One region of the Streptomyces sp. NPDC049687 genome, then DNA from elsewhere that is predicted to be linked to it. Evidence: riboswitches for the same ligand, from Rfam matches in the RefSeq annotation. Region 1 holds a riboswitch; each other region holds the start of a gene.

Region 1 (5,770 bases):
GCGGTCCACCGCGAGCTGGCCGCCGCGGTAGCGCTTGGTGAGGGCGTGGGTGTGGATGACGGGTTCGCCGGCCACGGGGCCCTCCTTCGCCTGCCCCATCCGTCCCCCGATCTCCGGCAACCTGCACCGGTACTCGCCACCCGGTACCCGTACGACTTCCAGCGTACGGGGGGCTCACTTCGCCGAGTCGGCCGCCTTCACCAGGGCGTCCTTGGTGACCGCCCCGACGTAGACCTTGCCGTCGTCCGTGACCAGCGCGTTGACCAGGCGGGTGGAGAAGACGGTGCCGGAGCCGAACTTGCCGCTCACCTTGTCGCCGAAGGAGCCGAGGAAGCCGCTGAGGGCGCCGCCGGCGTCCGAGCCGAGTTCGGAGTTGAGCTCCGAGTCCGAGGGGACGCCCTCACCGCCCGTCTCGAGGACGGCGACGGAGGTCCAGCCCTTGCCGAGGACGTCGAAGCCCTCCGATCCGTCGGAGCCGGTGATCCCGTGGAGACCGCCAAGGCCTTCGAGGTCCTTGGGGAGGTCCTCGCCGGACGTGCCGGAGTGCTCCGGTGCCGCCTCGGTGTCGTCCCCCTCGGTGACCTTCGCGCCCTTGGGCGGGGTGAAGTCGAAGGTGGAGGCGGCGGGCTTGGCGAAGGTGACCTCGGTGAAGCCCGCGTCCACCACGGCGGCACCGCCGCTCGCCGGGGCCAGGGTGAACTTCAGCGGCATCCCGGTCTTCGCGTCCACGGCCACGCTGATCGCGCCGACCGTGGAACCCGACTGCCTGGGCTTGATCAGCAGCTTGTAGGCGTCGCGGCCCGCGACGTGCACGGTGCCGTCGACGGTGACGGAGGTGGTGTCGTCGACCGCCTTGAGGGCGTCCTCGGTGAGGTCCTTGGGCGTGGCGGGCACGGGGGTCTCCGCGCCCTCCTTCGCGCCCTCCCCGGCGGTGGAGTGGTAGACCTCGTTGGCGGAGCTGTCGTAGCCCCAGACGTCCTTGCCGTTGTGGATGACGCTGTACTCGGCGGCGTTCTCCAGCAGCGAGAGCTTCTGCCGGTCGGGGCCGTCGGCGGCGACGCGCAGGGTGTGGGTGCCGGAGGCGAGTTCGGTGAGCCGCGCGGACGGGTCGGCGGACGATCCGTCGTCGCCGGTGGCGCCGGAGAGCAGCCCGCTCGTCAGCCCGCCCAGGTCGGGCAGGCCGAGGTCGGTGCTGATCTTCACGGTGCCGGACAGCTGCTGCACGTCCGAAGCGGCGATCTTGTCGAGGAGCTGTGGTGCGGTGATCTTCGGCAGGTCGGGGTCGCCCGCGTCGGCGAGCGCCGGGACCAGGCCTATCGTCGCCGCGGCGACTCCGATCACGGTGACCGGGACGACGTACCGCACGGCCTTGCGCCGCCCGACGCGCAGGTCGTCCGTCTCCCCGGCGCTCAGGCTGTCGTCGGATGCGTTCGGTGCCATGTGTGCCTTACCTCCGTCGTCGGCGGCGGCTGGTCAGCTCGCGTTGAACGTCCCCACCCGGTGCCGCCATTCTCACCCGAATCGGTGAGGAGTGGTGTTTTCCGTGGTTCCCATCTGACCAAATGACACACGACGAAGCGTCACCCCACGGACTCAACTCCGCGTACGCCTGCGGTATGACATGGAGTTCCGACAGCCCCCTGCGACCCGTAGGGGTAGCCCAGGGTCCGTCCCCCCGGGCTCAGCCGGCGCGGTGGACCACCGCGTCGCAGAGCCCCATCAGCGCGGCCTTCGCGTCGCACTCCGCGAGGGGCGCCAGCGCGGCCCGCGCCTCCTCGGCGTAGCGGACGGTGTCCCGGCGGGCCTGTTCCAGCGCCGGGTGGGTGCGCAGCGCGGCCACCGCTTCGGCGAGCCTCGCGTCGTCGCTGAGGTCGGAGTCGAGAAGCTCGCACAGGGCGACGTCCTCGGGCAGCGACTGCTGGGCCGCGCGCTCCCGCAGCCGCAGCACCGGCAGGGTGGGGACGCCCTCGCGCAGGTCCGTGCCGGGCGTCTTGCCCGACTCGTGGGAGTCGGAGGCGATGTCGAGGACGTCGTCGGCCAGCTGGAAGGCGACGCCCAGCCGCTCCCCGTACTGGGTCAGCACGTCCACCACCGTCTCGTCGGCGCCCGACATCATCGCGCCGAAGCGGCACGACACCGCCACCAGGGAGCCGGTCTTGCCGCCGAGGACGTCGAGGTAGTGCTCGACCGGGTCGCGGCCGTCGACCGGGCCCGCCGTCTCCAGGATCTGACCGGTGACCAGCCGCTCGAACGCCTCCGCCTGCACCCGCACCGCCTCCGGGCCGAGGTCGGCCAGGATGTGCGAGGCGCGCGCGAAGAGGAAGTCGCCGGTGAGGACGGCGAGCGAGTTTCCCCAGCGGGCGTTCGCGCTGGGCACCCCGCGCCGCACGGCCGCCTCGTCCATCACGTCGTCGTGGTACAGGGTCGCCAGATGGGTGAGCTCCACCACGACGGCCGACGGGACGACCCCGGGCGCGTACGGGTCACCGAACCGCGCCGCGAGCATCACCAGCAGCGGGCGGAACCGCTTCCCGCCGGCCCGCAGCAGGTGCTGGGCCGCCTCGGTGATGAACGGCACCTCACTCTTGGTGGCCTCGAGCAAGCCTTCCTCGACAGCCGCCAATCCGGCCTGGACATCGGCTTCCAGAGCCTGGTCCCGCACGCTCAGCCCGAACGGCTCGACGACGGTCACGAGGTGTCTCCTGTCTGCTGGTGTCTACTGCCGACTACGCGGTTTGTCGATAGGTCTCTGCGCTCACTCAAGTCAGCGTATCCGGTCATGTTTCGATCACCGCCAGCCCCCACGGTTACAGCCGGGCCTGTAACCGGGTGCCTTCTCACTGACACCCCCTTAATAACCCGTTGAGGTTATTGCCCGATTAGCACCTCTTGTGAATGCCGGTGAATTGGCTCACTCCCCCGAAAGGCGGGTTCCCCTTCACCGCGCTCCGATTCCTCGCGCCATGCAAGCGAGTTGAGGCTTTGCAACAACAAAGGATCAAGCGCCTCATAGGCCATAGATCAAGGTCAATAGGGCTTAACCGTGCATCCGCCACTTGTTCCGGACATGTGCTCTCGCATACGTTCCCGGCCTGTCGGGCGGACGCCGAATCCTGCCACCGCCCGCACACCCACCGAGAACACCACGGCAGGAGCGGGGGAACCAGGTAAGTCGCCGCACCGGACGACCCTGGACATGTTTCTGGACATGCCCAGGACATACCGGGACGGCTCGGGGTGAAGTCGCGTCCAGGAGGGCGCGGCCGGGCAGCTCCCGCCCGAACCCGACAGCTCACCTCGCAGGCGACGGAGAGGAACTTCGCCATGCCTGCTGCCGCTCAGCCCCGCCGCACCCACCGTGCCCGCCTTGCCCGCAAGCTCGCCGTCGCCGCCACCGGCGTCACCGTGCTCGCCCTCCCGCTCATCGGGGCGACCACCGCCTCCGCCGCGACCCCGGCCGTCGCCACCGCCACCAGCCTCGGCTACGCCAACAACCTCGACGGCTGGATCCGGGCGTCCCTCCAGGTCATGGCGCAGCACGGGATCCCGGGCACCTACAACGGCATCTACCGCAACGTCATCAGGGAGTCCTCGGGCAACCCGGCCGCGATCAACCTCTGGGACTCCAACGCGGCCGCCGGCACCCCGTCCAAGGGCCTGCTGCAGATCATCGACCCGACCTTCAACGCGTACCACGTGTCCGGCACGTCGTGGGACCCGTTCGACCCGGTCGCGAACCTCACCGCCTCCTGCAACTACGCGGCCGCCCGGTACGGCTCGATCGACAACGTGTTCGGCGCGTACTGATCCCCGTCCCCTGCCGGGGTTGTCACGGATAGAGACGTTCGAGGACGATGGCCACGCCGTCGTCCTCGTTCGACGTCGTCACCTCGTCGGCCACCGCCTTGAGCTCCGGATGGGCGTTGGCCATCGCGACCCCGCGGGCGGCCCAGTCGAACATGGGGATGTCGTTGGGCATGTCCCCGAAGGCGAGGGTGTCCTCGGGCCTGAGGCCCAGATGCTCGGCGGCCAGCGCCAGCCCCGTCGCCTTGGTGATCCCGCACGGCTGGAGCTCCACCGTGCCCGGCCCCGACATGGTGACCGTGGCGAGCGAACCGACCACCGCTCGGGCCGTCACCGCCAACTCGTCGTCCGACAGGGTGGGATGGCGCAGCAGCACCTTGCTGATCGGCTCGCACCACAGGTCGTCGCGCCGCTCCACGCGCAGGGCCGGCAGGGTGGGGTGCGGCATGCGGTAGCCCGGCTCGATGAGCGTCAGCCCGTCGACGCCGTCCTGGTCGACGGCCGCGTAGACCAGGCCGACCTCGGCCTCGATCTTCTCGAGAGCGGTCTCCGCGAGTTCCCGGTCCAGGGTGACCGACCACAGCAGACGGTCCGCGCCGACGTCGTACAACTGCGCGCCCTGCCCGCACACCGCGAGCCCCCTGCTGTGCAGGCGGTCGAGCAAGGGGCGTACGCGGGGCGCCGGCCGGCCCGTCACGACCAGGTGGCGTGCGCCGGCGGCCGCCACCCGCGCGAGCGCGTCGAGCGACCGGTCGGAGAACGTGTCGTCGCCGCGCAGCAGCGTTCCGTCCAGGTCGGTGGCGATGAGGGAGTACGCGGTGCGCTCGGCATATGCGGTGGGTGCGGCCATGATCAGAGAATACGGATCCCGCACCCGCCGGACTCGACGCGCACCGGACCAGGTCGGAGTCCGGTCCTCTTGTGTCAACTCCCCTTCCTTTGTTGACCGATAGCGGGAGTTATCGCGGGAGTTCCCAGGGGTCGAAGCGGTCGGCCACCGCGTCCCGGAGCACGCCCCGGCATCCTCTGAGACAGGGCGGCCACCGAAAGGATGAAAATCCTTTCGTCATGCCGGCTCGGGGGTCGGCCCTGGAAGGGATAACGCGTCACCCCACGACGCCGCCCTTGGAGCAGCCATGCCGGAGAATCGTCACAGAACCCGCCTGACTGCTCTGACCTGCGGTATCACCGTTCTCGGGGCGAGCGTCCTGACCGGGACGGGGACGTCGCGGGCCGTCGCGCAGGCGCCGACCTGTTTCGGGCGGCCGGCGACGACCACGGGCACCACCGGGACGCCCGGCCCTGACGTGATCATCGGCACCCCGGGCGCAGACGTCCTCGACGGCCTCGGCGGCAACGACCTGATCTGCGGTCTCGGCGGGGACGACCGTCTCGTCGGCGGTCCGGGCAACGACTCCCTCGACGGCGGCGACGGCGACGACGCCCTGGACGGCGACACCTACCGCACGACCGGGCCCGCCCTCGGTCTCACCGGCGAGGACCGGCTGTTCGGCGGCGCCGGGAGCGACAGCCTGGTCGGCGACAACCACGCGCAGCAGGGCACCGCCACCGGCGCCTCGGCCGACTTCCTCTCCGGCGGCCCCGACGACGACACCCTGATCGGTGACGGCAGGGGCGACATCGCCTCCGGCGGCGCGAACGACCTGCTCCAGGGCGACGACGGCGACGACGGCCTCATCGGGGACTCCGTGGGCTTCTACGACGTCTCGGGGGCCGGCGACGACATCCTCCTGGAGGGTCCCGGGCCCTTCGGCGACGCGACCGGCGACAGCATCTCGATCCTGGGCGACGCGAGCGGCGCCGGCGGCGACGACGTCCTGGACCTCGGCGCGGACGGCGGCACGATCGCGACCGGCGACCACTCCGCCGCCTGGGGCACCGCCACCGGCTCCGGCGACGACCGGATCACCGGGGGCGAGTCGGGCGAGTTCCTCCTGGTCGGCGA
Region 2 (5,770 bases), on a different contig from region 1:
GTCAGCTCCAGCTCCGCCACCCCCAGCAGGGCCGGCAGCTGGTCGACCGTGCGCGCGGAGGCGATCGGCGCGGCCACCGTCGGCTGGGCGGCGAGCCAGGCCAGGGCGACCGTGGCGACCTCGGTGTCGTGGGCCCGGGCGATCTCGTCCAGGGCGGTGAGGACCTGCCGGCCCCGCTCGGATTCGAGGTGCTTGGCGGCGCCCGGGGACCGCGGGCTCCGCACCGTCGTACCGGGCCGGTACTTGCCGGTGAGGAAGCCGGAGGCGAGAGCGGAGTAGGGGACCGCGGCGAGCCCGGCGCGGGCGGCGAGCTCCTGGAGGGGGCCCTCGTAGGTGTCGCGGGAGACCAGGTTGTAGTGCGGCTGGAGGGCGACGTAGCGGGCCAGGCCCTCGCGGTCGGAGAACTGCAGGGACTCCTGGAGGCGTTCGGGCGAGATGTTGGAGGCGGCGATGTGCCGCACCTTGCCCGCCCTCACCAGTTCGTCGAGGGCGCCGATGATCTCCTCGACCGGCACCTCGGGCTTGTCGAAGTGGGTGTAGTACAGGTCGATGCGGTCCGTGCCGAGGCGGCGGAGTGAGGCGTCGGCGGCCGCCTTGATGTTGGCGGCGGTCAGGCCCGGGAAGTCGGGGTGCTGGCTGACCTTGGTGGCGATGACGACGTCGTCGCGGTTGCCGCTCTTCTTCAGCCACCTGCCGATGAGGGTCTCGGACTCGCCGCCGCTGTTGCCCTCGACCCACGAGGAGTAGGAGTCGGCGGTGTCGACGAAGTTGCCGCCGGCGGCCGCGTAGGCGTCGAGGACGGCGAAGGATGCCGTCTCGTCGGCGGTCCAGCCGAAGACGTTGCCGCCGAGGGACAGGGGGAAGACCTCGAGGTCGGAGGAGCCGAGCTTGCGCAGAGAAGTCATGTCCTACGTCAACAACGGCCTCGCAGCGGCCCATTCCGGAGCTTGCACGAAGAAGCTGTGAACGGAACCGCTCCGACGGGGTCTCTCAGGGATTGAGGCCCTTGCTGCGCAGCCAGGCCATCGGGTCGATGCCGGTGGCGCTGCCGCCGGGGTGGACCTCGAGGTGGAGGTGCGCGCCGGTCACGTTGCCGGTGGCGCCCACGCGGCCGATCACATCACCGGTGGCGACCTTCTGGCCGACGCTGACGCTGATCGACGACTGGTGGCAGAACCACAGCTCGGTGCCGTCGTCCAGGGTGAGGATGGTGCGGTAGCCGTAGGAGCCGGCCCAGCCCGCCTCGGTGATGGTGCCGCTGTGGACGGCCTTGATGAGGGTGCCGGTGGGTGCGGCGAAGTCCAGGCCGGTGTGGTAGCCGGAGGACCAGAGGGAGCCGGCCTGACCGAAGGTCGAGGTGATGGTGTACGAGGAGGTCGGCAGCGTGTACTGCTTGGCCAGCTCGGCCAGGCGCGCGGCCTCGGCCTTCTCCTTGGCGGCCTGCGCGGCCTTCTCCTTCGCGGCGGCGGCCTTGGCCTCCGCCTCCTCCTCGGCCTTGGCCACGGCGGCGGCCTCCGCCTTGGCCGCGGCGGCCTCGGCGAGGGCCTGGGCCTTGGAGGCGACCTGGGTCTGCTGCGACTCGGCCTGCGCCATGATCCGGCTGCGCAGCGCCTCACCGGCGTCGGCCGTGCTCTGGTCACCGGAGTCGGCCTCGGTGCCGAGACTGACGAGGGCCGGCGCGGTGTCCTGGGCGGGGTCGTCGTCGGAGATGAGGGAACCCACGCCCGGCAGGTCGGGCATGGAGAGGGAGACCGGGGCCTTGCCGGTGTTGGCGCTGGCCATGCCGCCCGCGCTGACGGCGGCGATCACGCCGACGCCGAGGACCGTGGAGCTGCGGGCGAACCCGCCGCCGCGCTGCTTGGCGACCCGGTGCTTGCCCCGGACCGGACGAATGGACTCCTCGGTGGGGTTCCATTCCTCCCAGGGGCCCTCGTCGGTGCGGTAGCTGCCGTAGCCGAAGGTCTCGGAGGAGTGCCGGCTCGGTACGAACGGGGCTTCTGGGGCAGGCCGGTTGGACGCCACGCGGGCGCACTCCTTTCCTTCCGTCGCCTACCGGGTTAGCTGACGGGTTCGGAGCGGGAAGGTCTCCTACGCGCGTAAACCGTTCGTGACTCTGCGAGTTCACGGCGGCTTCCGCGTGATTCACCCCAAGGTGGTGGTTCCCCGGTTCCCTTGCGGGATTCGGCGCGTGCGCACGGAGCCGACTCTTGTGACGGCTGGGACGACCGCGCTGCGTTATCGAACGTTAATAGACCCGGGGGCGGCTTTCCAAGCTCTTCTGCTTGATCAACAACATTTTTGGCCTGGACTTTCGCCGCCAAGAGCGGTGAAAAACGGGCGAGTTGGACGAGTCCACAGCAGAGGCACAGTCACCGGACAAGAAAAAACCGAGGGGCGGAACCCTTATGGATTCCGCCTCTCGGCCTTCAGTAGCGGGGACAGGATTTGAACCTGCGACCTCTGGGTTATGAGCCCAGCGAGCTACCGAGCTGCTCCACCCCGCGTCGGTGAACACCACTGTACGCCATCAGCGGGACGGAAAGCACATCGGTTATCCGAGCAGGTGCCGGTTCGGCTCCTGCGCCTGCTCCGCGTACTCCGGGAGGACCACCACGCCGGCACCCTCGGCGGTCAGGAGACCGTTGCCGTCGGCGGCCGTCACGAAGGTGTCCGGCTCCTGCCAGGCGGTGACCACCCGGCGCACGCCTGCGTCGAGGATGAGGCGGGCGCAGGGGCGGGGACGGGAGGAGCGGCGGGCGCAGGGCTCCAGGCTGCTGTAGACGGTGGCGCCGGCCAGGCGGGGGTCGGCGGGGTCGAGTTTCGCGAGGGCGGCCTCCTCGGCGTGGACGACCGGGTCGCCGGCCTCGCGGGAGTGGCCGCGCGCCAGTTCCGTCCCGTCGGCGGCCACAATCACCGCGCCGACACTGAAGGCGGTCCGCGAGGGCGGGCACAGGGCGGCGAGCTCGCAGGCCAGGGCCAGCCAGCGGCGGTCGGCGGCGGCGGGGAGCGGGCCGGTGCCGGGTGCGGTGGGCTCGTAGCGCATGAGGACCACGTCCTCGATCCGCCGGGTCTCGGTCAGGCGCAGCCGTCCGCCCTGGTAGGCGCCGGGGCCGAAGAGCCGGGGCGCGTCCGGGTCGCCGACGAGGAGGGGGGCGAGGACGAGCTGGAGTTCGTCGGCGAGGCCCTGCTGGAGCAGCTGGGTGTGGATCGTGCCGCCGCCCTCGACCATCAGCCGGCGGACGCCGTACCCGTCGTGGAGGTGTTCGAGGAGCCGACGCCAGTCCAGCTCGGGGCCGAGGGGGACGACGTCCGCGGCGATGCCGATGGCGCGGGCCCGCTCGGCGCCCTTCTCCGTCGTGAGGACGACCTTGTCGCCGCCGGTGTGCCAGAAGTTCGCGGCCGGGTCGAGGTCGCCGGAGCCGCTGACGGTGACCTTGAGGGGGTACGGCGGCTGTCCGACCGCGACGCGGGCGGCGCGGCGGGCGGCGGAGTTCACCAGCAGGCGGGGGTTGTCGGCACGGATGGTGCCGGCGCCGATGAGGATCGCGTCGACGGAGGCCCGTACCTCGTCGACGCGGTCGAAGTCGGCGGGGCTGGAGAGGAGCAGACGTTCGGGGGTGGTGTCGTCCAGGTAGCCGTCGAGGGAGACGGCGGCGGACAGGAGGACGTACGGGTACGGCATCGACGCGGCTCTCTCGGGGATGACGACGGGGGTTCTTGGTTCAAGTTTGAAACAACCTACACTGGGCGCATGACGACCCGCTGGCTCACTCCCGAGGAGCAGCGCGCCTGGCGCGCGTACGTCGCCGGCTACCTCCTCGTGGAGGACGCGATCGACCGGCAACTCCAGCAGGAGGCCGGCATGCCCCATCTGTACTACTCCATCTTGGCGAACCTCTCCGAGACACCGGAGCGACGGCTGCGGATGACCGATCTCGCGGCGACGCTGAAGATCACCCGCAGCCGGCTGACGTACGCGGTGACGCGGCTGGAGAAGGACGGGCTGCTGCGGCGCGAGGACTGCCGCTGGGACAAGCGCGGAAGCGTCGCCGTCCTGACGGAGGAGGGCATGGCGGTCCTGGAGCGCCTGGCTCCGGGCCATGTCGACACGGTCCGCGCCGCTCTCTTCGACCGGCTCACCTCCGAGCAGGTGCGGCAGCTGGAGGAGATCTTCACGCAGGTGGCGCGGGGGTTCCAGGACGACGGCGAGGCGGCACCCGAGGAACTGCCGTGGCGGCGGCGCTCCTCGCCCTGCTCCGGGACCTCGTGAGCCGGGCCACAAACCAGTTGCTTCAAATTTAAAGCATAGGGTAGGGTCTCGCTCGACACGCTGCTTCAAATCTGAAGCAGATGTCCGCACCGCCCCACTCGCCCCGGGAGACCCGCATGCCCGACACCCCTGCCGCCACCCAGCGCGCCCGCGTCCGGGTACCGCTGCGCTTCCACGACGGCTACTCCGTCGACGCCGAGGTCGTCACCTTCCACGGCCTGGCAGACGGACAGGAGCACGTCGCCGTCGTCCTCGGCGAACCGGCCCCCGGCACCGTCCCGCTGGTCCGGCTGCACTCCGAGTGCCTCACGGGCGACGTCTTCGGCTCCGCCCGCTGCGACTGCGGCCCGCAGCTGCGCGAGGCGGTCGAGCGGATAGCGGAAACCGGCGGCATCCTGCTGTACCTCCGCCAGGAGGGTCGCGGCATCGGCCTCTACAACAAGCTCGACGCGTACGCCCTCCAGGACCAGGGCCTGGACACCTACGAGGCGAACGCGGCCCTCGGACTGCCCGAGGACGCCCGCGACTACACGGCCGCCGCCCAGATGCTGCGCGCCCTGGGCGTCACCACCCTGGACCTGCTGTCCAACAACCCCGACAAGGCGGACCAGCTGCGGGGGCTGGGCATCGACGTCAACGACCGTGTTCCGACCGGCGTCTTCACGACCCCGCACAACGTCCGCTACCTGCGCGCCAAGGTCCTGACGACCCAGCACACGCTGCCGCTGGGCCGGCTGACGGAGCTGAGCGTGGGCTGAGGCCCGGGGTCCCGCTCCGGCCGGGGCCGAGGCGCCGGCCGAGATGCGTCACCCCGGTCCCGCCCGGCGGACCCACGACCGGTGCGCGACCTGCGCTCGTCGGATGCGCTCGGCGAGCCCGCGCTCCAGCCCGAACGCCTGGAGGGACCGCGCGTCGTGTCGCGCTACCCGGCCGTTGGCCTTCGTCGGTACGGTCGGGCAGGGCCGCAAACGCCGATGGCGGACAGAGCGAGGCGTGAACCGGAATACGGGGACTCCCCGTTCCCCAGGGAGTCCCCGCATCCGATCAGACCGTCGGCCGTTCCAGCGACGTCAGGAAGCCCTGACGCCAGGCACAGGCCGATTCCACGCCGGACACGCCCTAGGGGATCCGGACCTGGTAGACACCACTGGAGACCTCGGCGGCCGTGGGGGTGACCGTCACGCCGCCGAGGGACTGCGTCCGCTGACCCGTCTGCGGGATGTACGTGTCGCAGTTGCCGGTCTCCCAGGCGGAGATGCCGTAGGTCTTGCCTGTGGTGATCTTGTAGTGGGTGGCGAATATGATCCGGCCGTTGCCGCCGGAGATGTCGGCGTCGCTCGCGCTCAGGCAGGTGACGGACGTGCCGTCGTCGACCCGGAGACTGCCGAAATACACGACGGAGTTGCCGGCCCCCCTGGCGGCCATCGGTACGTCGGCGGTGAGTGAGGCCGTGGGGGCTGCGGACGCCGTGGGCGCCGCGGTGAGGGCGGTGGCCCCGCT
Region 3 (5,770 bases), 220 kb from region 1:
GTCGAAGGCGTCGGGGCCCGTCGCGCCCCAGACGTAGGGGCTGCCGAGCTTGGAGTAGGCGAAGGCGACGGCTTCGGCCGCACGGGAGTTGGGGGCGGCGGTGGGGCCGGTGCCGGGCGCCTGGAGGGTGTCGCGGGGGCTGGAGGTCCGGGAGGCGCGGTCGCCGTTTCCGGCGCCGCCGCTCGGGTCCGCGCCGATGCGGGCCCGTTCCGCCGCCGTCAGCCCGGAGAGCAGACGGCGGGCCGTCTCCAGCTTGTCGGTGATTGTCTTCTTGTGCTTCTCCAGTTCCGTCCGGCGGGTTTTGAGGGAGGACAGTTCGATGCGTGCGGCGCCCCGCAACTGCTCGATCTCCCGCAGCTGTTGACGCACCCGGGCGACGGCGGCCGACTGCCGGTCACCGGCGCGTTCGGCGAAGGCGGCACCGTCGAGGTACTGGTCGGGGTCGTCGGAGAGCGCCAGTTGCACGGCCGGGTCGAGCCCGCCGCTGCGGTACTGCGCGGCCGCCATCGCACCCAGCGTTTCCCGTGCCGAGTTGAGCTTCTCCTCCTTGCGTGCCGCCTCGTCCCGCAGGGTCTTCAGGTGCTGCTCGGCGGCGGCCGCCTTCTCCCGGGCGCCGTTGTACTTCTCGGTGGCTGCCTCCGCCTGCTGGTACAGCTTGTCCACCCTGGCCTTGACCTGCGCTGCGGTCAGCTGCGGTTCGGCCTGTCCGGTTCCGTCGAAGGCCGTGGCCGTCGCCGCACCGGCGAGGGCGAGGGTGAACGCCGAACGGGCCGTCTGGCCGCCGAGCGAGCGCTGTCGGGGCTTGCGGTGCGCTGCCACGTGGGACTTGCACGTCCTTTCGTACCTCCGCCTCGGCCGTACGGTCGTCGGACGGTCGTCGGACGGACCCACGGGATGTCAGTCGACCCCTCGGCCGTCGGGGGAGCGGACGGACGGCCGAGGAGAGCGGCTGACGTGTCCGGCGGCGGCCCGCACAGGGGGAGCGGGGCGCCGCCGGACCTTTCGGCGGTGGTGGCCGACTGCCGCCCCTGGTCCGGGCGGCGGTGGGGAGCCGGTCACCTGGGGGAGGACGCTAGGCCCGTCTGTGTCGGGTTGGTAACGCGATGTGCGGTAATGGCACGAGTGGATCACCAGGTGACCGTTTCTGCCCAGGGAGCCGGGCGGGGGCGTCGGATTCGCGCGGCGCGGTGACCGATGCGGCGATTCCGGGGCACTTCGGCACGGTCGGCTGCTACGGACGCATATATGCAGGCGCGATCACGTATGCGGGGCCGGTGTCGGGTGGCCGGAGCGGGGCTGATTAGCATCCGGGCTCATGGACGTACTCATCCATCTTTTCGTCGGCCTGCACATCATCGGCATCGCCGCGCTCCTCGGTGGCTTCCTCACACAGATGAAGGCGATGGGTCAGGGCACGGCCCGTTTCGTTCCCGCGATGCTGCACGGCGCGGCGACGATGCTGGTCACCGGGGTGATCCTGGTGGGCCTCAACCAGGCGGACGACCAGCCCGTCAACAACATCAAGATCGGCGTGAAGCTGGCGCTGCTGATCGTGATCCTCGGCCTGGTCTATGTGAAGCGGGACGACGAGAAGGTGGAGAAGCCCCTGTTCGGCCTGGTCGGCCTGCTGACCGTGGCGAACGTCTTCATCGCGGTCCTGTGGACCTGACCCGAGCGCCGGCCGCCGCCGACGCCACGGCCAGCCAGGCCGCCACCGCGACCCACAGCAGCACCTCCCCGGGCCCCTTCAGCCAGGGCACGCGCAGGGCGGCGGCGACGGCCGACGTCGCCACCGCCGTCATCCCCATCGGGAACACCGTCGCCCACCGCCGCACGTCGTAGCGCGGTCGCGGACGGAGTACCTCCGCGACGAGCAGAACGGCGTACCAGCACAGCGCGAGCACCAGCAGCGCGGCGGTCACCACCCGCAGAACGCCCCTGTCGTCGGCGCTCCACAGGTAGAGCTCCCCGCGGTCGGCGGTGATGAGACTCGCCCCCGCGAGCGCCGAGACGGCCGGCGCCCCGCCCGCAACCCACTGGTCCCCGGCGCCCTCGGTCAGTTGCCGCCAGTCGAACAGGGCCGGCATCGGCACGTAGAGCAGCAGCCCCAGCCAGAACAGCACCAGCGCGGTGTGCGCCGGCCAGGCCACCGCCTCCGCCTTGGCGAGCGTCGCGCCCAGCACCGCGAGCCCCTGGGTGGCCACGCAGCACAGGAACACGTCCCCGCGCATCCGCCCCAGGTGCCCCACCACGTGCCGTACGACATGCCGTACGACTCCTGCCATCAGCACCGGCCAGAGCACCGCCGACAGGGCCAGCAACGCCCAGGCGAGGCTCTGCCGGCCGAGCGCCGAGACCCGCGTGCCGAGCACGGTCGTGGCGGCCACGGCGGTCAGTCCGCCCGGCGCACCCGCCTCCGCCGACCACCGCTCGCGCTCCCGCACCAGCCGTACGACGAAGTCCGCGCCCAGCGCCACCCAGGCGGCGCCCGCCAGCGCCAGGGCGACGCGGGACAGGACGCCGTACCCGGCCGACTGCAGTCCGACCGACAGGATGCCGGTCGCCAGCACGGCGGCGCCGGCCGCCGGCGGACGCTGCGCCCACCGGGCGCGACGGGAGGAGGAGCCGGGCATGGGGCCGATGCTAGTGCCGCGGCAGGGCAGGCAACGTTCGCCCCGTCGCGACGCCCGGCACGCTCCCCCAGAGGGGGCGCCCCCACCCGCCGTGGCGAGCGGCTCGTTGCGGGGGGGGCACACGCGGGCCGTACGCGCGCGTAGCTACAGAAAACGGCCCACGCGCGTGCGTGGCCGGCGCGCCCGCCTCGGCCGGGTGCACCGCGCGGGCGCCTCGGGCCGGTCGTGCCGACCGGTGCCTCAGGCCGGGCGGACCACGCTGTGGATGCCCGACTCGCCGTCGTAGTAGATCGACTCCTCGCGGACGTACGCGCCCGGCTTCGGGGCGTGGATCATCATGCCGTTGCCGATGTAGATGCCGACGTGGCTGACGTCGTCGTAGAAGAAGACCAGGTCGCCGGGCTGGGCGTCGGCGAGGGAGACGGTGGTGCCGGCGTTCACCTGGTCGTAGGTGGTGCGCGGGAGGGTGACGCCCGCCGCCTTCCAGGCGGCCTGCGTGAGGCCGGAACAGTCGTAGGAGTCGGGGCCGGTCGCGCCCCAGACGTACGGCTTGCCGATCTGTGCGCGGGCGAAGGCGAGGGCCTTCTGGGCCTTGGTGGCGTACGAGGAGTCCGTCGTGGACGACGAGGAGCCGGCGGTCCCCGAGGAGTCGGCGCTCTGCTGCTGGGCGGTCTGTTCGGCGGCCTGCTGCCGGGCGAGCTCCGCCGCCTGGCGCGCGGCCTCCTCCTGCTTCTGCTTCTCGATCTCCGCCAGCCGCGCCTTCTCCTGGGCGGTCAGCTGCGACAGCAGCTCGCGCGCCGCGCTGAGCTTCTTCTGGACGGTCGCCTTGGCGGTCTTCAGGTCGCTCTGCGTGTCGGTGAGCGTGGCGAGGCTCTCGGCGGCCTCCTGCCGCTTCTTCATCGTCGCCGACTGCTCGGTGACGTAGTCGTCGACCGCGCCCTTCTGGCGGTCGGTCAGCCGACTCATCAGCTGCGTCCGGTCGAAGTAGTCCTGCGGGGAGTCCGCGAGCAGGAAGGTCGCCGTGTCGGGCGCGGAGGAGCCGGTGCGGTACTGGGCGGCGGCGAAGGAACCCAGCTCCTCACGTGCCTCGTTGAGTTTCTGGGTGCGCTGGGCCACGTCGTCCAGGAGGCCGTCCACACGCTTGCGCTGCTTGGTCGTCTGCTCCTTGGCGGCGTTGTACTTCTCGGTCGCCGACTCCGCCTGGCGGTAGAGGTCGTCGACCTTCTTCTCGACCTCCTCCAGGCTCGGCCTGCCGTCGTCGGACGGGGCGGCGTTCGCCGACTGGGAGAGCAGGGCCACGGACGTGAGGGCGGCGGTGGCGAGAGCGGGGGTGCGTATGCCTGCCACGCGTGTGCCCGGGAAGCGCGGCTTGCGGTGCTGCGACGCCAAGAGAGGCGACTCCTTCCATCGTCCGCCTACCGGGTTAGCTGTCGGGTTCGGGCGGATGGTTCGGAAGGGCGCCCTACGGCCCGTCCCGGGAGGGGAGGCGGGCCGATTCACCCCAGGGGTTCGGTGGGTCCCCGGCTCCGGCTGCCGCACAGGGGCGCACCGGACTCGGCGGAGGCCGTGCGGCCCGGCGAGGTTCGCCGGTGGGGATCCGTAGGGCCTGCCCGGCACGGTAGCCAACTGGTGTGGCCCCTGTGAAGGTTGATGGGCGATATGCCCGGTACATTTTCGTTACCTTGAGCAAAGCCCGTACGCGGGGTCACGTGCTGTGATAGGGCCGCCTCGGAAGGTGAGGGCGGGGGATGTTCCCGGGACGGCGTCCGCGTTGTCGGTGGGGCACCCTAGACTCGGAGAGCGATGAGCAGCCTCTTTGACGACAGCTTCCTGGCGGACCTCCAGGGCCCCCGCGGCCACGGGGAGGAACCCCCGCCACCGCCCGAGGACGATCACACTCCGGAATCGGTTCCGGACGATCTGTTCGGCGGGAAGTTCGACGTGCCACCGGACCGGGACGCCTACTATCGCGACGGCGCCGCGCGCCCGGCGATCGACACGGCGGCACTCCTCGAGGGGCTGAACGACAACCAGCGCGCGGCCGTCGTCCACGCCGGCACCCCCCTGCTCATCGTCGCCGGCGCCGGCTCCGGCAAGACGCGCGTGCTCACCCACCGCATCGCCCACCTCCTCGCCGAGCGCGGCGTGCACCCGGGCCAGATCCTCGCGATCACCTTCACCAACAAGGCCGCGGGTGAGATGAAGGAGCGCGTCGAGCAGCTCGTCGGCCCGCGCGCGAACGCGATGTGGGTGATGACCTTCCACAGCGCGTGCGTGCGCATCCTGCGCAGGGAGAGCAAGAAGCTGGGCTTCACCTCCTCCTTCTCGATCTACGACGCCGCCGACTCCAAGCGCCTGATGGCCCTGGTCTGCCGCGACCTCGACCTCGACCCCAAGCGCTTTCCGCCGAAGTCCTTCAGTGCCAAGATCAGCAACCTGAAGAACGAGCTGATCGACGAGGAGGACTTCGCCGCCCAGGCCACCGACGGCTTCGAGAAGACCCTCGCCCAGGCCTACGCCATGTACCAGTCGCGGCTGCGCGAGGCGAACGCCCTCGACTTCGACGACCTGATCATGACGACGGTCAATCTGCTGCGCGCCTTCCCGGACGTCGCCGAGCACTACCGCCGCCGCTTCCGGCACGTCCTGGTCGACGAGTACCAGGACACCAACCACGCCCAGTACGCCCTGGTCAGGGAGCTGGTCGGCACCTCCGAGCACCCGGTCGACGTACCGCCCGGCGACTACGACGTGCCACCCGCCGAGCTGTGCGTCGTGGGTGACGCCGACCAGTCGATCTACGCCTTCCGGGGCGCCACGATCCGCAACATCCTCCAGTTCGAGGAGGACTACCCGGACGCGACGACGATCCTCCTCGAGCAGAACTACCGCTCGACGCAGACCATTCTGAGCGCGGCCAACGCGGTCATCGAGCGCAATGAGTCCCGCCGCCCCAAGAACCTGTGGACCAACGCGGGCGCGGGCGCGCGCATCACCGGCTATGTCGCCGACACCGAGCACGACGAGGCCCAGTTCGTCGCCGACGAGATAGACCGCCTCACGGACGCGGGCGACGCCAAGGCCGGCGATGTCGCCGTCTTCTACCGCACCAACGCCCAGTCCCGTGTCTTCGAAGA
Region 4 (5,770 bases), on a different contig from region 1:
GCCCACGCCAAGGGCAAGACCGGCATCCCCGGCGAGCGCAAGGCCGAGTTGATGACGCATCTGCTCAACATCGATCCGCCGGACCACACCAGGCTCCGTCGGCTTGTCAGCAAGGCGTTCACGCCGCGCAGGGTCGCCGAGTTCGCGCCCCGGGTGCAGGAGTTGACGGACCACCTCATCGACCGGTTCGCGGGCGAGGGCGAGGCGGACCTCATCCACGACTTCGCCTTCCCCCTCCCCATCTACGCCATCTGCGACCTCCTCGGTGTCCCCCGCGAGGACCAGGACGAATTCCGGGACTGGGCGGGCATGATGATCCGGCACGGGGGAGGGCCGAGGGGCGGGGTCGCGCGGTCCGTGAAGAAGATGCGCGGTTATCTGCTGGAGCTCATCCATCGCAAGCGCGCGGAACTCCCTCAACACCCCGCCCCCGGTGAGGACCTCATCTCCGGTCTCATCCGCGCCTCGGACCACGGCGAGCACCTCACCGAGAACGAAGCCGCCGCCATGGCCTTCATCCTTCTGTTCGCCGGCTTCGAGACGACCGTCAATCTGATCGGCAACGGCACCTATGCCCTCCTCACCCACCCCGGTCAGCGCAATCGGCTCCAGCAGGCCCTGGCAGCGGGCGACCGCGGCCTCCTGGAGACCGGCGTGGAGGAACTCCTCCGCTATGACGGCCCCGTCGAACTCGCCACCTGGCGCTTCGCGACCCGGCCGCTCACCATCGGCGGGCAGCACATCGCCCAGGGCGACCCCGTCCTCGTCGTCCTCGCCGCCGCCGACCGCGACCCCGCACGTTTCGCCGACCCCGACACCCTCGACCTCTCCCGCCGCGACAACCAGCACCTCGGCTACGGCCACGGCATCCACTACTGTCTCGGCGCCCCCCTCGCCCGTCTGGAGGGCCAGACCGCCCTCGCCACCCTCCTCACCCGCCTCCCCGACCTCCGACTCGCCGCCGATCCGGCGGAGTTGAGGTGGCGCGGCGGGCTCATCATGCGCGGACTGCGCACACTGCCCGTGGAGTTCGCTCCAGCCCGTAGCTGATCGATCGCCGACCGATACCTGACGGTATGTCAGTCGAACTGTGACCATCCGGCGGAGTAAAGGTGACCGATCCTCAAGCCTGTGATCTTCACGTGATCTGCGCGGCATTAACTTGTGACAAGTGATCGTCTGCCGATACGTTCACTCGTCAGCGCGGCGAACCCGTGTGCTCGCACCGCCCGCCGCGCCGGTTGCTGCTGTCCAGAGAAAGGCCCCCGCATGCTCTCCGGGAACGGTCGTCACCGTCGCCCCCGCCAGGCCCCGGCGCTCCTCGTCGCGGCCGGAGTGACCGGCTCGGCCATCGCCATCCCGCTGTTCGCCGCGGGCGGCGCGAGCGCTGCCGACGGCACGGTGTGGGACAAGGTGGCGCAGTGCGAGACCGGCGGCTCCTGGAGTGCCGACGAGGGTGACGGCGAGTACGGCGGCCTGAGCCTCACGCAGAAGGAATGGGAGACGTACGGCGGACTCGACTATGCCGCGAGCCCCGATCTGGCCAGCCGTAACCAGCAGATAGCCGTCGCCCAGAAGCTCCTCGAGAAGGAGGGCGTCGGCGCCTGGGGCACCTGCGGGCTGACGTCCGGACTCACCAAGGAGAACGGCGCGCTGGACGTCGACACCGGAGTGGCGGACGGCGAGTCCGACTCGTCCGTGTCATCCGGATTGTCCGACCTTTCCAAGGGGGCGTCCTCCGACTCCGGCAGCTCGAGCGGATCCGGTGCCTCCGACGGCTCGGACGCCGGCACCTCCGACTCGCCAGGGAATGCGCCGAGTTCATCCCCCGAGTCCACTTCGTCCCCTTCCTCCTCGGCTGCGAACGAGTCCGGCAAATCGGACTCCTCCACCGGCGACCAGGGGAGTGCGGGGCCGAAGGACGTCTCGCCCACGGTAATCCCAGAAGTGGATGACTCGGACAATTCCGCCCAGGGTGAGGGTTCTTGGAGCCTCGTCGACACCGGCTCCCTCGGCTCGGGCCGTCATCGCGGCGCCACCGCCGACGAGACCCTGGCGGCGGACACCTCCACCACCTCCTCCGGCCGTCACGCGGTGAGCACCTACACGGTGCAGGAGGGCGACACGCTCGCCTCCATCGCCGACTCCCTTGACCTCGACGGCGGATGGCGCGCGCTCTACGCCGAGAACAGGGACCTCATCGGCGCCGATCCGAGCGCCATCGTCCCCGGTCAGACCCTCGACACAGGCATCCAATAGGGCGGGAACACGCCGAAAACGGCCAGGAGTTCACGCCCCATTTCGCGCCGAATGTCCGGTTTGGCGAAAGTGTGGGATGAGTCTCAGAAGCCCTGATCGTCTTTGAAATTCGGCGGATCGCGTGTCTACGGTCAGGACCGCTCGGCAATCCGAGCCCCGGCCGTCGCAACGCCGAATCCTGCCAGCGGCAGCCCGGGAACAGTCGTCGCGTCAAGCGCCGTAGGCAGGAGCGGGGGACCCAAGGTAAGTGCCGGGCCCGGTGGTTGACCGCCGGAACCGGCTCGGGGTGAAGCCGCGCACCGTGAGGTGTGCGGCCGGGCAACTCAACCGGCCCGAACCCGACAGCTCACCTCGCAGGCGTCGGTGAGGGGATCCACCATGCTGTTTTCCGGCAAGGGCAAGCACCGTCGTCCGTCCAAGGCCACCCGGGCCGCCGCGCTCGCCGGTGTCACCGGTGTCGCCATCGCCGCCCCGCTGATGGCGGCCGGCAACGCCTCCGCCGCCACCGCCTCCGAGTGGGACGCGGTCGCCCAGTGCGAGTCCGGCGGCAACTGGTCCATCAACACCGGCAACGGCTACTACGGCGGCCTCCAGTTCTCCGCCTCCACCTGGGCCGCGTACGGCGGCACCCAGTACGCCGCCCAGGCCAACCAGGCCAGCAAGTCGCAGCAGATCGCCGTCGCCGAGAAGGTCCTCGCCTCCCAGGGCAAGGGCGCCTGGCCGGTCTGCGGCAAGGGTCTGTCCAGCGCCTCCTACGACGGCGGCAGCGCCTCGTCGGGCTCCGGCGGCTCCTCCTCGTCGAGCAGCGGCACCACCACGCGTTCGACCGAGCAGCAGGGCGCCTCCCGCTCCGCCGAGCGCCCGGCCGCCCCCAAGAGCCAGAAGACGGTCACCACTCCGACCGGCAAGAAGGTCAAGAAGGGTGACGGCGAGTACAAGGTCGTCAAGGGCGACACCCTCAGCTCCATCGCCGAGAAGCACGACGTCAAGGGCGGCTGGCAGAAGCTGTTCCAGCTGAACAAGGACATCGTCGAGGTCGCCGACCTCATCTACCCGGGCCAGCAACTGCACCTGAAGTGACACCCTGCTCCCAGCGAGGCCACAGCACCCCCACAGGTCGGCCCCGCACACTGAAGACCTCGTGAGGGACACCCCCCCCGTCCCCACGAGCTCCCCGCCCCGGTGCGTGTTCCCCCGTACGCACCGGGGCGGGGTTTTCTTTGCCCTCTGTTCGCCGGCTCTCCCTGGACGGTCTTTGTTCCGGCCAGAAACAATGTGTACCGTCTGTCTGTCCACGGGACGGTCGGTCGGCTGCCGACGCCCCGAAGACGGTTAGGCTCTAGTCGCAAGGCCCACGTGGCCCCGCACAACCAGCGTCACATCCCAAGAAGGAGATGCTCGTGCCGTCCATCGACGTCGTCGTAGCCCGGGAAATCCTGGACTCCCGAGGCAACCCCACGGTCGAGGTCGAGGTCGGCCTCGACGACGGCAGCACGGGTCGTGCCGCCGTCCCGTCCGGCGCCTCCACGGGCGCCTTCGAGGCCATCGAGCTCCGCGACGGTGACCCCAACCGCTACCAGGGCAAGGGTGTCGAGAAGGCCGTCCTCGCCGTCATCGAGCAGATCGGCCCGGAGCTGGTCGGCTACGACGCCACCGAGCAGCGCCTGATCGACCAGGCCATGTTCGACCTGGACGCCACCGACAACAAGGGCTCCCTCGGCGCCAACGCCATCCTCGGCGTCTCCCTCGCCGTCGCCCACGCCGCCTCCGAGGCCAGCGACCTCCCGCTCTTCCGCTACCTGGGCGGCCCCAACGCGCACCTGCTGCCGGTGCCGATGATGAACATCCTGAACGGCGGCTCGCACGCCGACTCCAACGTGGACATCCAGGAGTTCATGATCGCCCCGATCGGCGCGGAGTCCTTCTCCGAGGCGCTGCGCTGGGGCACCGAGGTCTACCACACCCTCAAGAAGGTGCTGAAGGGCCGCGGCCTGTCCACCGGCCTCGGCGACGAGGGCGGCTTCGCCCCGAACCTCGGCTCCAACCGTGAGGCCCTCGACCTCATCCTCGAGGCCGTCAAGGAAGCCGGCTACGCGCCCGGCGAGCAGATCGCCCTGGCGCTCGACGTCGCCGCCTCCGAGTTCTACAAGGACGGCAAGTACCTCTTCGAGGGCAAGGAGCGCTCCGCCGCCGAGATGACGGAGTACTACGAGGAGCTCGTGGCGGCCTATCCGCTCGTCTCCATCGAGGACCCGCTGTTCGAGGACGACTGGGCCGGCTGGAAGGTCATCACCGACAAGCTCGGCGACAAGGTCCAGCTCGTCGGCGACGACCTGTTCGTCACCAACCCCGAGCGCCTCGCCCGCGGCATCGAGGAGGGCACCGCCAACGCCCTGCTCGTCAAGGTCAACCAGATCGGCTCGCTGACCGAGACCCTGGACGCCGTCGAGCTCGCCCAGCGCAACGGCTTCAAGTGCATGATGTCGCACCGTTCCGGCGAGACCGAGGACGTCACCATCGCCGACCTGGCCGTCGCCACCAACTGCGGCCAGATCAAGACCGGCGCCCCGGCCCGCTCCGAGCGCGTCGCCAAGTACAACCAGCTGCTGCGCATCGAGGAGATCCTCGACGACGCGGCCGTGTACGCGGGCCGCTCCGCCTTCCCCCGCTTCAAGGGCTGACCCCTGAGCGGGCCCCAGCGGGCCAAGGCTTAGCCAGTCGTACGTACGTCCCCGTACCCGGTCCCGTACCGTGTGCGGGGACGTACGCGCGTGTGAAACGTGAAAGGGGAGGCGGAGAGCCGATGGCCGTCAAGGACCGGGACCGTTTCTCCACCGCGACCAGGCTGCGGCTGCTCGGCGAACAGACGGCGGCCCGGGTCTACCGGTCCCAGACCAGACGCCAGGCCCGCCGTTCCCGTCTCACCGGCCGCGCCGCCCTCCTCGCGCTGGTCCTGTGCACCCTGATCGTGGCCCTGGCCTACCCGATGCGGCAGTACGTCTCCCAGCGCGCCGACATCGCCGACCTGGAGCGCGAGAAGGAACAGGCCGCCAGGCGGGTCGAGCAGCTGCGCGACCTCAAGGCACGCTGGCAGGACGACGCGTACGCCGAGCAGCAGATCCGGCAGCGGCTGCACTATGTGATGCCGGGGGAGACCGGTTACGTCGTGATCGACCCGGACGCGGCCAAGCAGTCCCGCGCCGACCTCGGGGCGGCCGACCGCCCCTGGTACTCGAACGTCTGGGACGGCGTCGACAAGGCCGACGCCTCCGACCAGTGAGACCGTGCACTGAGAAAGACAGGTATGGAAACAGTTCCGCCGACCACCCCGCGCACCGAGCCCACCGACGCGGATGTCGAGGCCTTCAAGCAGCAGCTCGGCCGTCCGCCGCGCGGACTGCGCGCGATCGCGCACCGGTGCCCGTGCGGCCAGCCGGACGTCGTCGAGACGGCCCCCCGCCTGCCCGACGGCACCCCCTTCCCCACGCTGTACTACCTGACGTGCCCGAAG

Evidence for each region. Region 1 has a riboswitch for cyclic di-AMP ahead of ACIBVL_RS19170 (transglycosylase SLT domain-containing protein). Riboswitches for the same ligand answer to the same signal wherever they lie in the genome.
Region 2: it holds a riboswitch for cyclic di-AMP, as region 1 does, so the genes downstream of both, ACIBVL_RS14295 (M23 family metallopeptidase) here and ACIBVL_RS19170 (transglycosylase SLT domain-containing protein) in region 1, are expected to answer to the same signal.
Region 3: it holds a riboswitch for cyclic di-AMP, as region 1 does, so the genes downstream of both, ACIBVL_RS18085 (NlpC/P60 family protein) here and ACIBVL_RS19170 (transglycosylase SLT domain-containing protein) in region 1, are expected to answer to the same signal.
Region 4: it holds a riboswitch for cyclic di-AMP, as region 1 does, so the genes downstream of both, ACIBVL_RS22135 (transglycosylase family protein) here and ACIBVL_RS19170 (transglycosylase SLT domain-containing protein) in region 1, are expected to answer to the same signal.

The regions. Positions count from the first base shown of each region.
Region 1 is NZ_JBITLN010000005.1:453,418-459,187, forward strand. It holds gene ACIBVL_RS19155 (ABC transporter ATP-binding protein) at 1-99, opposite strand, end outside; gene ACIBVL_RS19160 (outer membrane lipoprotein carrier protein LolA) at 175-1,440, opposite strand; gene ACIBVL_RS19165 (polyprenyl synthetase family protein) at 1,682-2,692, opposite strand; cyclic di-AMP (ydaO/yuaA leader) riboswitch at 3,095-3,321, shown strand; gene ACIBVL_RS19170 (transglycosylase SLT domain-containing protein) at 3,325-3,807, shown strand; gene ACIBVL_RS19175 (HAD family hydrolase) at 3,830-4,654, opposite strand; gene ACIBVL_RS19180 (calcium-binding protein) at 4,941-5,770, shown strand, end outside.
Region 2 is NZ_JBITLN010000003.1:925,278-931,047, reverse strand. It holds gene ACIBVL_RS14300 (aldo/keto reductase) at 1-905, opposite strand, end outside; gene ACIBVL_RS14295 (M23 family metallopeptidase) at 991-2,022, opposite strand; cyclic di-AMP (ydaO/yuaA leader) riboswitch at 2,030-2,197, opposite strand; tRNA gene ACIBVL_RS14290 (tRNA-Met) at 2,431-2,504, opposite strand; gene ACIBVL_RS14285 (dihydrofolate reductase family protein) at 2,552-3,682, opposite strand; gene ACIBVL_RS14280 (MarR family winged helix-turn-helix transcriptional regulator) at 3,752-4,270, shown strand; gene ribA (GTP cyclohydrolase II) at 4,387-5,028, shown strand; gene ACIBVL_RS14270 (hypothetical protein) at 5,390-5,770, opposite strand, start outside.
Region 3 is NZ_JBITLN010000005.1:229,388-235,157, reverse strand. It holds gene ACIBVL_RS18100 (NlpC/P60 family protein) at 1-819, opposite strand, end outside; gene ACIBVL_RS18095 (hypothetical protein) at 1,316-1,669, shown strand; gene ACIBVL_RS18090 (tellurite resistance/C4-dicarboxylate transporter family protein) at 1,647-2,633, opposite strand; gene ACIBVL_RS18085 (NlpC/P60 family protein) at 2,874-4,022, opposite strand; cyclic di-AMP (ydaO/yuaA leader) riboswitch at 4,030-4,203, opposite strand; gene pcrA (DNA helicase PcrA) at 4,437-5,770, shown strand, end outside.
Region 4 is NZ_JBITLN010000007.1:93,876-99,645, reverse strand. It holds gene ACIBVL_RS22145 (cytochrome P450) at 1-1,050, shown strand, start outside; gene ACIBVL_RS22140 (transglycosylase family protein) at 1,270-2,259, shown strand; cyclic di-AMP (ydaO/yuaA leader) riboswitch at 2,465-2,634, shown strand; gene ACIBVL_RS22135 (transglycosylase family protein) at 2,638-3,339, shown strand; gene eno (phosphopyruvate hydratase) at 3,654-4,940, shown strand; gene ACIBVL_RS22125 (septum formation initiator family protein) at 5,063-5,539, shown strand; gene ACIBVL_RS22120 (DUF501 domain-containing protein) at 5,564-5,770, shown strand, end outside.